Linked DNA regions of Bremerella alba. The protein of the gene in region 1 interacts with the protein of each later gene in a pairwise test. Links are inferred from orthologs where the notes say so. Each region holds a gene or a part of one and is shown on either strand. Other genes may lie near its edges.

Region 1 (7,872 bases):
CATTGCTGCAAAGCGAGCACAACACGGCCAAGGTTAGCCTGCGTAATATTGCCAGCATGACGGCCAAGTACTTCCGTGTGAAAGCGGCCGACATGAAGGGGAGTTCACGGCGGCAAAGTATTGTCCAAGCCCGCAGCGTCGCCATGCTGCTGGCTCGGCAGCTCACCGAAGAAAGCTTAAAGGCAGTCGGAAAACATTTCGGCGGCCGCGACCATACCACCGTGATGCATGCGGTGAGCAGTATGGAAGCCAAACTCAAGAAGGATATCGCTCTGAGAGAAGCCGTGCACGAACTGCGAGAGAGCATCTTGCAGCGCAGTGCGGGGTGAATTTCGAAGCGGGAGTTGAAATCGAGACAACATCGCTCGGTTCGAGTTGTTATCAACCGATCGCGTCGACTCGAAGAATAAACGAAGATTTAAGCATTACGTAATTCGTATTATCGCGTCCGCCCAGCGGACCCTGCAGGAGAAGTAGTGGAAAAGGTGTTGGTTTCATGTGCACGAATGTCGACAGCAAGTCGCTTTTCAATGCCTGAAGAAACGACCGACGCCGCTAGCGAACTTGTCGACGGCCAACTGACAGGAAAACAACGGCCTAGCGCCAGGTTTTTCACACAGCTGTCGACTTCGTTTACCCCGAAGATGCCCGAGCGAAACGCACCTAGGACGTTACTTATCGACAGCTCGAAGGGTCGCCTTACTACTACTACTCTTTCGAAATACTACTAAGAAGACATTTGTTGGATTAACGAACTCCATGAAAATCACGTTCGATCGCGAGAAGTTTCAAACAGCATTCCAGACGGCGGCCATGGTGGCACCTAGCCGCAGTCCTAAGCCAATTCTGCAAAGCGTTAAACTCGATGCCACCGAGAAGGCCACCATTTTGATGGCCACCGACATGGAGATCGGGGTGCGTATCGAGGTCGAAGGCATCGAAGTCGAGCAACCCGGCAGCATCGTTTTGCCAGTGGCTCGGTTTGGTTCTATCTTGAAGGAGGTTCGCGATGAGCGACTCAGCGTGCAGCGGGAAGAATCACGAACTGTCGTGCAAGCCCAGCACAGCAAGTTCACCCTGTCGAGCGAAGACCCCGACGAGTTTCCCACCGTGCAAACGTTCGCCGAGGGTAAATACCATGAAGTATCGGCTCGGGTTCTCAAAGAACTGATTCGCCGGACCCTCTTTGCCACCGATACCGAAAGCGGCCGTTACGCCCTGGGTGGTATCTTGCTGGAACTAGGCGAAAAGAGCATCACCGCGGTAGCAACCGATGGCCGCCGCCTGGCCAAGATGGAAGGCCCTGCCACGCAGGTTGATGGTCATGGTAATAGCGATGCGATGACAATCATCCCTTCGCGGGCCATGCAGTTGATCGAGCGCAGTCTGACCGACTTGGACGCTACGGTGCAGATTGCAAGCCGCACCAACGACGTGCTCGTCAAAGTTGGCCCAGCCACGATTTATGCCCGCCTGGTGGAAGGACGTTTCCCCAAGTGGCGCGATGTGCTTCCCGAGAAGCGCGAAGCGGCCCTAATCGAGATGTCGGTTGGCCCAGCGTTCGCCGCGCTTCGCCAGGCAGCTATTGTGACGTCCGACGAGAGCCGTGGGATCGACTTCACGTTCGGTCACGGCTCGATGATCCTTTCTAGCAACACGGCCGAGGTGGGAGATTCTCGCGTCGAGATTCCGATCCCTTACGACGGCGAGAATGTCGAGATCACGATGGACCACCGCTTCGTGCAAGACTTCTATAAAGTGCTGGGTGGCGAAAACAACTTCACCCTCAACATCCAGAACGCCGAAAGTGCTGCCCTGTTCAGTACAGACGACAACTACGACTACGTCGTCATGCCGTTGGCACGCGATCGGTAATGCTTTAACGATTAATGAGTTCTGGTTAGCAGGAATTTAGGGTTCGCTCGACGTACCTCATCAGTCCCAAAGGGGTGACTGGTAGAGCAGCCTACAGTGAGACAAACGGAATGACCCAATCATGAGCCAACGCCAGCCCGGCAAATTGCAATCGATCAAAGGAACCTTGGCCCAGTTGATGGTCCAGAAGGGTTACGCCCAGGTTCAGACGGCCGATGCCACGCAAAAGGCCTGGGACGTGGCTGCTGGCCAGCGACTGGCCGAGCATAGCGTGGCCGGCAATGTGCAGCGTGGCACCCTGTTGGTGATGGTCGCCAACTCGACAATCAGCCAGATGATTAGTTTCCAGAAGCCAAAGATCCTCAAGTCCTTGCAGGAACAACTGCCCGATCACGGCATTACCGATTTGAAAATTAAAGTAGGGCGGATTGATTAGTTCCGCTCCTGTCCCCTCGCCCCTTGGGGGAGAGGAAAGAGGAACGACTTTGCGAACAACTCCCCGCCTAACACAAGTTAACCAATAACAATTCACCTAGTTAACCGATACAGTTAACCCCTCACCCTAACCCTCTCCCTTCAGGAGAGAGGGGACAGGAAAGAGAAACGAAAAGCCAATATGACCGAATCGAACGAACCTCAAGATCAGCCGCCTGGGGACATCGAAAACAAGGAAGCCGCAAAGCAGGCCGAACAGGCCAAGGCCAAATCGGAATACGGCGCGAGCGATCTCGAGCACCTTTCCGACTTGGAACACGTTCGTGAACGCCCGAGTATGTACATCGGCGACCGCTCGACGCGTGGTTTCCATCACCTGGTGTACGAAGTGGTCGATAACTCGATCGACGAAGCGATGGCCGAATTCGCTACCAGCGTGATCGTGACGATTCACAACGATAACTCGGTCACGGCAGAAGATGACGGTCGCGGCATTCCGGTCGACCGTCACCCGCAGCTTTCCGAACAAGTCGGCCGCGACGTCTCGACCCTGGAAGGGGTGATGACGGTGCTGAAGTTCGGCGGCAAGTTCAGCAAGGGTGCCTACCAAACCTCGGGTGGTTTGCACGGCGTGGGCGTGACGGTGGTGAACTTCCTGTCCGAGTGGTGCGAAGTGGAAGTCTACCGCGATGGCTTCGTCTGGCAGCAGGAATACGAGCGTGGCGTGCCTCAGGGGCCCGTTCAAAAAGGCCAGCCGACTAAGAAACGCGGCACTAAAACGACGTTCAAGCCTGACAGCCAGATCTTTAATGTCAGCAAGTTCAATCACGATATGTTGGCCAAACGCCTGCAGGAACTGGCCTTCCTGAACAAGGGCGTCAAAATCATCTTCATCGATGAACGCACGCAGGAAAAAGACGAGTTCCTCTACGAGCAAGGCATCATCGAATACATCGCGCATCTCAACCGGTCGACCAACGCGCTGCATCCTGATGTGATTTACCTGAACGGAGTGACCTCAGGGGTCGGCTACGAAATCGCTTTGCAGTACAGCGAAGAGTACACCGAGAATCTCCATTCGTACGTGAATAACATCAACACGCACGAAGGGGGTACGCATGTGTCGGGTTTCAAGACGGCCCTGACGCGGACGCTGAACAACTACGCGAAGAAGGAGAACATGATCAAGGACCTGGCCTTGTCCGGCGATGACTTCCGGGAAGGTTTGACAGGGATCATCAATACTCGCGTGCCAGAGCCGCAGTTTGAAGGACAAACTAAAACCAAACTGGGCAACAGCGAAGTCGAAAGCTATATCAACTCTGGATTCGGCGAGTTCTTCGCGAAGTACCTGGAAGAGAATCCGAAGGTTGCCAAGATCATCGTTCGCAAGGCGCTTCTGGCCGGGCAAGCACGCGAAGCGGCTCGTAAAGCACGCGATCTGCTGCGAAACCGAAAGGACGCCCTCAGCGGTGGCGGTCTGCCAGGCAAGCTTCGCGATTGCATCAGCAAAGAGATGGAGCGATGCGAACTGTACCTGGTGGAAGGTGACTCGGCCGGTGGTTCGGCCGAAGGGGGACGCCTGCGAGACTTTCAGGCCATCTTGCCGCTGCGAGGTAAGATCATCAACACCTACAAGGCCCGCGAAGATAAAGTGCTGGCCAACGAAGAAGTCCGCAGCATGATCCAAGCCATCGGCGTGGGCATTGGGATCGACCAGGACATCAACAAGCGTCGGTACAACAAAGTGGTGATCATGACCGATGCCGACGTCGACGGCTCGCATATTCGCACGCTGTTGTTGTCGTTCTTCTATCGCCAGATGAACGAACTGGTCGCCGGCGGGCACGTCTATGTCGCCCAGCCGCCGCTGTTCCGCGTGGTGCATAAGAAGAACATTTGGTACGTCCAGACCGAAGAGGAAATGAAGAACCAGCTGCTGGACAATGGTCTGGCCGACTGTGCTTTCGTGGACGATAACGGCGACGTCATCGAAGGCGAAAAGATGGAAAAGCTTTGCCGCTCACTTGCTCCGCTGGAAGAAGCGATCGTTGCGTTGGAACGACGCGGCATCGGCCTCAAGATTCACGCGGTGCGTCAAGACCCGGTCAGCCAGAAGTTGCCGGTCTTCCACTTGGTGATGGGTCGTGAAGAACATTGGTTCTCGTCGAAGAAAGACCTTGATGCTTTCCTGAACGAGCGCGGTCTTGATGTCGAACCGGACACGAAGATTCCTGACGAAGGCGAAGTGGTCGACGGGGAAGTGCTCAGCGCAGAACCAGATACCAACGGTCAGCCGAAGGAAGAAGAACCCGAGATCGAAGCACCCCACATCGCCGAACTGCATGAAGTGCGGACGATCAACATCAAGCTGGGAGAGATCGCCGAACTGGGCTTCGATATCCAGGCCCTCATCCCGCAAGAACGCACCGGCAGTACCGAGTCGCGCTATAAGCTGCGTCGCGGTGAAACAGAAACGGGCCTGGAAGACCTGCGAGGTCTTCTAGCCGCCGTCCGATCGGCCGGTGAACGCGGCATGCAGGTAACTCGCTTTAAAGGTCTGGGCGAAATGAACGCGGAAGAACTTCGCGAAACGACCCTCGACCCACAAAACCGAACCTTGATGCAGGTCACCATGAGCGACGCGACCGCCGCCGACGATATGTTCCGCATCTTGATGGGCGACAAGGTCGAACCTCGCCGCGAGTTCATCGAGAAGCATGCTTTGGATGTGCGAAACTTGGACGTTTAGTGCGGAACGCTTTGTTGCCACTTTCTCGAATGAGATTCATAGGAGTCGACCTAGTCGACTCCTTTTTTTATTCGCTGCGATACTGATTAATCATCCGCTGCAGTTCCGCAGGATCGGCTGGTTTGACCAGGTGATGATCGAAGCCGGCATCTTTGGTGCGCTCGCGATCTTCCTGTTGTCCCCAGCCTGTCAGGGCAATCAGGAGGATGTTCTTGCCCCAGTCTTGTTGGCGGATATACCGTGCCGCTTCATAGCCATTCATTTTGGGCATGCCGAGATCCATCAGGATGATCTCTGGCTGAAACTCCTGGGCCATTTCGATTGCTTGCTGCCCGTCTTCGGCGGTTTCGACGGTGTTGCCCAGCATCTTAACCACTTTGCTGAGCATATCGGCGGCGGCTTTATTGTCGTCGACCACTAACACACGAGACTTTACTTTTGCCGGCGAAAGACCTTCGATCGGTAGCTCGATTTGTTGCGTCGGCTGGTCTTCTTCTCGTATGGGTAGGATAACCGTGAACTGGCTCCCCTTTCCTTTTCCCTCGCTGGTTACCGAGACGGTTCCTCCGTGCATTTCTACCAGGGATTTGACCAGGGTAAGGCCGATCCCTAAGCCTGAGTAGCGACGTTCTATGGAACGATCGACCTGAGTGAACATCATGAAGATGCTCTCTACCATGTCGGCCGGTATCCCAATTCCCGTATCCCGGACCTCGATGGCTACGTGATGGGGATCCGCTTGCTCGACCGAAAGGGTGATCTTACCTCCGTCAGGTGTGTATTTAGCAGCATTGTTCAAGAGATTCGATACGACCTGAGCGAGTCGATTAGGATCGACGTGGATCGTGATGTCGTTGTTATTGATTACCTCCAGCCTATGTTTCGAGTCATCGATCAGCGGTTGAGAGGTTTCCACCGCGCTCTCGAGGATGTCGGATATCTTGATGTCGGCTTTGCGTAGATTAAGCCTGCCGCGCGTTACTCGAGAAACATCCAACAGGTCGTCGACGAGCGAGATCAGCTGCTTGGTCTGTCGCTCCATCGTCTCGCGGGTTTCATTCAATAGCTCTCGATCGTCGCTGGCCATTTTCATCAGCTCTAAGCCCATGCGGATGGGTGCAAGCGGATTGCGGAGTTCATGAGCCAGGGTCGCCAGAAACTCGTCCTTCCTGCGATCGGCGTCGGAAAGCTGAGCGGCGACGGTTCGTAGTTCTTCCTGAATTAACTGCTGCTCGCTGATATCGGTGTTGGTGCCAAACCAACGCACGATTTCACCGTCCGCATCTTTCAAGGGAAGGGCACGGGTTAGGAAAGGTCGGACCACACCGTCAGCACCGCGAATCGGAGCGACAATGTCGACTTGCTGGCCTGTCTCGATGCTCTTGTCCCAGGCTGCTTTTACCTGCGGTAATTTTTCCGATTGAATACACTGGGTCCAACTCCAACCGAGGCAATCTTCCTGCGAGAGGCCGGTGTATTCGTACCAACGATGATTGAACCAATCGACGTAACCGTCGGCGCGGGTCATCCAGGCCATCTGCGGAATGGCATCGGCGAGTTGGAAGAACTCGGCCTGGCTTTGTTTGAGCGCTTGTTCCATTTCGCGGAGGCGCGACTGGTCGAGTACGAAGCAAATGTATTGCCCGGGGCGATCTTCAACCGGCGTATACCCCAGCGTAATCGGCACGCGAGTCCCATCTTTGGCGATATACTCTTTGTCGTAGGGGAGACATGCCCCATGTTTGTCCGCGGTTTCGATTCCTTCGATGTCCCGCGGCAAATACTCTGGCGGGGTCATGTCGTACCAACGCATGCCTTCCCTTTGCCAGTCTTCTTCCGAGCAGCGGAGCATGCGTAGCAGTTCTCCGTTGACCTCCAGCCATTTTCCTTCGGCATTTGCCACACCGACGCCGACGATATTCGAGCCGACGAATCTTCGCCAACGTGCTTCGCGCTCTTTCAGTTCCGCATTCGCTTTGTTGAGTTGCTCGACACGTTGGTGAACGCGTTGTTCTAACACTTCATTCGAGAGGAGCAGCGCTTGTTCGGCTTCCTTGCGAGCTTCAATTTCTTTTTCTAGCTCTTTCGAGCTTCGTAGTCGTAAGACCTTAGGAATGTTGTAAACAAGCGCCACTAACGTTGCCCAGGAAACGATCGCGGTCGCCAATTTTAGAAGACCAGCCAGTCGATAGGCGGGCCACCAGAAAATGATCGCCTCCATCAGATGCGTCAGGCCGCACAGTAGGATGAACGCCACAAACAGGATGAACACGCGTCGAAACGGTAGGTCTTTCCGCTGAAACAGAAAGTAAGCGAGTATTGCGGGAATAGCAAAGTAGGCCCCCCAAATGCCAACATCCGAGAGGATATGCAACCAACCGTGACCGGCGGACCAGTCTCCACAATGCCAACGCTTAGGAAAGTCGGACGTGTCCAACAGATTCAAGAAGAAGTTCATGCCTGACCATCAAAGTGGAACGACGAACGGTCGTCGCGGGAAAGAAGCGTCTCCTGCTCATGTTTTCCCCGAGATAGATGAGGCAGGAGTGAGCTCTCATTCTACGTACGCTAGGTAACTTAAAACAGTCGTTACTCGCGGAATGGATCTCGAAAGATCGGATTTGCGGCTAGTGCACAAAAAAAGGCCCAGTCTTGCGACGGGCCTTTTTGGGATCATCAAGTTGAGCCTGATCTTTACAGCATCGGTTGACCCGTTGGGTCTTCGTCGCTGGGGGACGAGTTCGTTTCGTCCTTGGTGGCCTGGCTATCAGCAGCAGCTTCATTTTCCTTGTTCGGAGCCGGTGGCGGTT
Region 2 (3,979 bases), 210 kb from region 1 along the record:
GTGGTGTCCCTGTGCATGCCACAGGAGTATCTCCGCTCTTTCAATCGCCGCTGAAAGAGCAAGCGATTCCCGTACTGCTTGAGAAGGTACGTGACCCACGAAGTGCGGTGGCGATTTATGCAATGCACGACCTAAGACAGTTGCTGCGTTCTGAACCAAACCCCGAGCAATTAGCACCGCAGATTGTTCCGGCACTTTTGCTTCTCTTGAAACAACGCGACATACCTGGCGGGGTGGTTGAACTCTTGCAAATGGTAAAAGCGGATCCAGAAGTGATTCGGCCCCATCTCTTGAAGATAATACGGTATGACGAAACGACATCGGTGATCCGCGGAGCATATTGGTTGAAGCAAGTGGACCCATCTTTTGAGGTCACTCCAATCTACATCGAACATATGAAACGCAGTCTTCGCCCTTCCAAGCAACTCGTTCTGTCCGGAATAGGTCTGACACATTTCCAGCCAGGGCGTCTGGAGATCGCCCTGAAAAGGGAGCTGCTTGATGCGATAACACCTGAAGAAAAAGCATCGCTTCAAGCGTGGATCGAGCTGGTGGAACAAACGGCCAAGGATTCCCCAAGGGGCCGAGTGCCAGCCTGTTCCGACTTGAACTAAATTCAAAGGAACGAGCGGATTTCGCGCTGGCGAGGGGGCAATTCGCGTCGCTTTTCGGCTCTTCTTCGCCACGGTCGCTCCGTCCAAAATGGCCGCCTCGTAAGCCACTATCTCGCAACCACTTAGCACTTCTGCTAATTGGCTTCCCCCTAGTAGTTCCAAGCCATCAGATTTGGTACATTACGGTGTGCTTTTTGAAAGGCTTGAAACGGCTGGGGGAACGTGGTTTTTCTCGGTGTTTTGGCTACTTTTCAGCACCCTCGCAACCTCGCAGATTGACGGCCGCGCCGGGCCTGTTTTCCCGCCGCGCAGGATAACCTCCGAAAGGACGCTCACTTGGCAACGGACGGTAATAACCCCAACGGTAATGGTAGTGATGGCGGGTCGCCGGAAGACCCCACCAAACTGTTCACAATGTCGATTGAGGACGAGCTCAAGGAGAGCTACCTGACTTACGCCATGAGCGTGATCGTCAGCCGTGCCTTGCCCGATGTTCGCGACGGGCTGAAGCCTTCGCAACGGCGGATTTTGGTGGCGATGAACGACCTGAACCTCACTCCGGGGTCATCGCGGGTTAAATGCGCTAAGATCAGCGGCGACACCTCGGGTAACTATCACCCGCATGGTGAGTCGGTCATCTATCCGACGCTCGTCCGTATGGCCCAAGACTGGAACATGCGTTACGTGCTGGTCGACAAGCAGGGGAACTTCGGCTCGATTGCCGGTTTGCCTCCGGCTGCTATGCGATATACGGAAGCTCGCATGTCGGGCTTCGCCCAGCTTCTGCTGGAAGACTTGAAGCTTGATACGGTCGACTATGTTCCGACCTACGATGAAGCTCGCACCGAGCCGACCGTTTTGCCGAGCAAGTTCCCTAACTTGCTGGTCAACGGGGCCAATGGTATTGCGGTTGGTATGGCGACCTCCATTCCGCCCAATAACCTGCGCGAGATCTGCCAGTCTGTCATTCGTTTGATTGACGAGCCTGATACGTCTCTGGACGAGATTCTTAATATCGTCCAGGGGCCTGACTTCCCAACCGGCGGCATCATCTGTGGCCGGGCAGCGATCCGCCAAGGTTACAAGACTGGCCGCAGCACGATCGTCGTTCGCTCGCACACGACAATCGAAGAAGCCAAGAGCGGCGCGAAGATCATCATTCACGACATCCCTTACCAGCAGACTCGCGACCGCGTGGAAGAAAAGATCGCCGCGCTGGTCAACGAAGGACGCATTCAGGGGATTCGCTCGGTCAGCAACCTTTCCGACCTGCAAGAACCGGTGCGGATTGTCATCGAGCTGAAGCGTGACGCCGATCCCGACATCGTGCTGAATCAGCTATACCAGTTCTCGCCGATCCAAGATTCGTTCTCGATCATCTTGCTGGCGCTGGTCGACGGCAAGCCGCGGACGATGTCGATCAAGGAAATGCTGGAGGAATTCATCCGGCACCGCGTGATCGTCATTCGCCGTCGCACGCAGTTCCTGCTGGCCAAGGCACGACAGCGAAAGCACACCATCGAAGGTCTGCTTCTGGCGCTGGCTGACATCGACGAAATCATCCGCATCATTCGCGCGTCGAAGACTCAGGCTGAAGCCAAGCAGCGTTTGATGGGCGTCGAATGTCCTGCTTCGATGATGGCCCGGGCCTTAGGCGAAACAGGGTTCTCGCAGTTCCAAATGGAACGTGGTGAATCGGATGTCTACTTCCTGACTTCGGTTCAGACCGATGCGATCTTGCGGATGACGCTCGGTCAGTTGGTGAACTTAGAGCAGGAGAAACTGGCTGGCGAGCACGCCAAGCTTCTCGAGGAAATCGCCGAGTACCTGCACATCTTGTCGGACGAAGCCAACATCCTGGCGATCATCCGCGAGCAGATGGAAGAGATCGACCGTCGCTTTGGTGACGTTCGTCGCACCGAGATCTCGCACGAAGAGATCGGCAACATCGATCTCGAAGACCTCATCGAAGAAGAAACGATGGTGGTCTCGATCAGCACCAAGGGGTACATCAAGCGAACCCCGGCCAGCATCTACAAAGCCCAGCGCCGCGGCGGCAAAGGCATTAAAGGTGCCAAAAGCGAAGAGGAAGATCCAATTCGCCACTTGTTTGTCGCCTCGACCCACGCCTACGTGCTCTTCTTCACGACCAAGGGGAAGGTTCTGTGGCAAAAGGTGTATGACCTGCCGAATCTCAGCCGCGAAAGTCGCGGCCGGGCCGTGGTGAACCTGCTGCAACTAGAAGAAGGCGAACACATCGCCGATTGTCGCGCTGTGCGTGATTTCAATATGCCTGATCATTGCCTGGTGATGGCCACTCGCAAAGGCCTGGTTAAGAAGACCTTGCTCGAAGCATATAGTCGCCCCAAGAAGAACGGCATCATCGCGATCAAGCTTAAGGAAGACGACGAATTGATCGATGTTGCCATCACCAAGCCGGGTGACGAGCTGGTCCTTTCGACCGAAAAAGGCATGGCTATCCGCTTCCGTGAGAGCGATGCCCGAGCGATGGGCCGCAACTCGAGCGGCGTGAAGGGGATCAACCTCACCAAGGGCGACAACCTGGTGGGTATGGTCGTCGCCGATCCGGACGCTCAGCTTCTAACAGTGTGCGAGAACGGTTACGGCAAACGTACCAATTTCGGCCCCGGCTTGGCGATTCAGGAAGATGACGGAGCGGACGACGGTAGCTCTGAAGATAGCGGTACGGATAACGATGCTGCCGAGAACGGTGCAGCCGAAGAAGAGTCGACTTCCGGCAGCGCTCGATACCGCACGCAAAAGCGCGGCGGCAAAGGCCTGCGAGACATTAAAACGACGGACCGCAACGGCAAGGTGGTCGCGGTGGCTCGCGTCGACGACTCGGACGAAATCTTGATGATGACCGCCCGAGGGAAAATCCAGCGGATTGCTGCTGGCGAGATCAGCATGGTCGGTCGTAACACGCAAGGTGTTCGTATCATGTCGATGATCGAAGGGGATAGTCTGGCCGCCGTCGTTCGTGTTCCGAAGGAAGACGCCGACGACGATGAAGTCGTGGAGACAGAATCACCCGATTCGCCGGCTCCCGAGTCAGCACCCCAAGCAGTCGACCAGCCCGCTGAAGCCGCTGAAGAAGAATCGGGCGACGAGGAATCTGGTAGCGAAGATTCGGGCGAGGAGTAGTCCAGCATGCGAGTGGCACTAATTACCGGAATCACCGGGCAAGATGGCGCGTACTTGGCAAAGTTTCTGCTGGCCAAGGGGTACCAGGTCCATGGGATGGTGCGACGTGGTAGCACGCTTCCCTTTGAGCGGATTGCGGATCTGACCGAGAAGATCACACTGCATCAAGGGGATTTGCTCGACCAGATGGCACTCAATCG

The links.
Region 2: the proteins of HOV93_RS03175 (region 1) and gyrA interact in binary tests that used the Escherichia coli proteins (3 or more experiments, as listed by UniProt). The link is inferred for Bremerella alba from one-to-one orthologs.

Annotation. Positions count from the first base shown.
Region 1 is NZ_JABRWO010000001.1:793,595-801,466, reverse strand. The notes cover bases 2,113-5,276. They hold HOV93_RS03175 (DNA gyrase subunit B), read left to right. Parts: upstream 2,113-2,491; coding sequence 2,492-5,062; downstream 5,063-5,276. Other genes in these bases: HOV93_RS03170 (PAS domain-containing hybrid sensor histidine kinase/response regulator), read right to left, coding at 5,130-5,276; HOV93_RS03180 (DUF721 domain-containing protein), read left to right, coding at 2,113-2,311. Outside these bases: HOV93_RS03190 (DnaA/Hda family protein), read left to right, coding at 1-329; dnaN (DNA polymerase III subunit beta), read left to right, coding at 760-1,875; more of HOV93_RS03180, read left to right, coding at 1,997-2,112; more of HOV93_RS03170, read right to left, coding at 5,277-7,520; HOV93_RS03165 (hypothetical protein), read right to left, coding at 7,757-7,872. UniProt on the Escherichia coli protein: DNA gyrase negatively supercoils closed circular double-stranded DNA in an ATP-dependent manner to maintain chromosomes in an underwound state.
Region 2 is NZ_JABRWO010000001.1:584,339-588,317, reverse strand. The notes cover bases 667-3,979. They hold gyrA (DNA gyrase subunit A), read left to right. Parts: upstream 667-1,028; coding sequence 1,029-3,779; downstream 3,780-3,979. Other genes in these bases: gmd (GDP-mannose 4,6-dehydratase), read left to right, coding at 3,786-3,979. Outside these bases: HOV93_RS02295 (hypothetical protein), read left to right, coding at 1-614. UniProt on the Escherichia coli protein: A type II topoisomerase that negatively supercoils closed circular double-stranded (ds) DNA in an ATP-dependent manner to maintain chromosomes in an underwound state.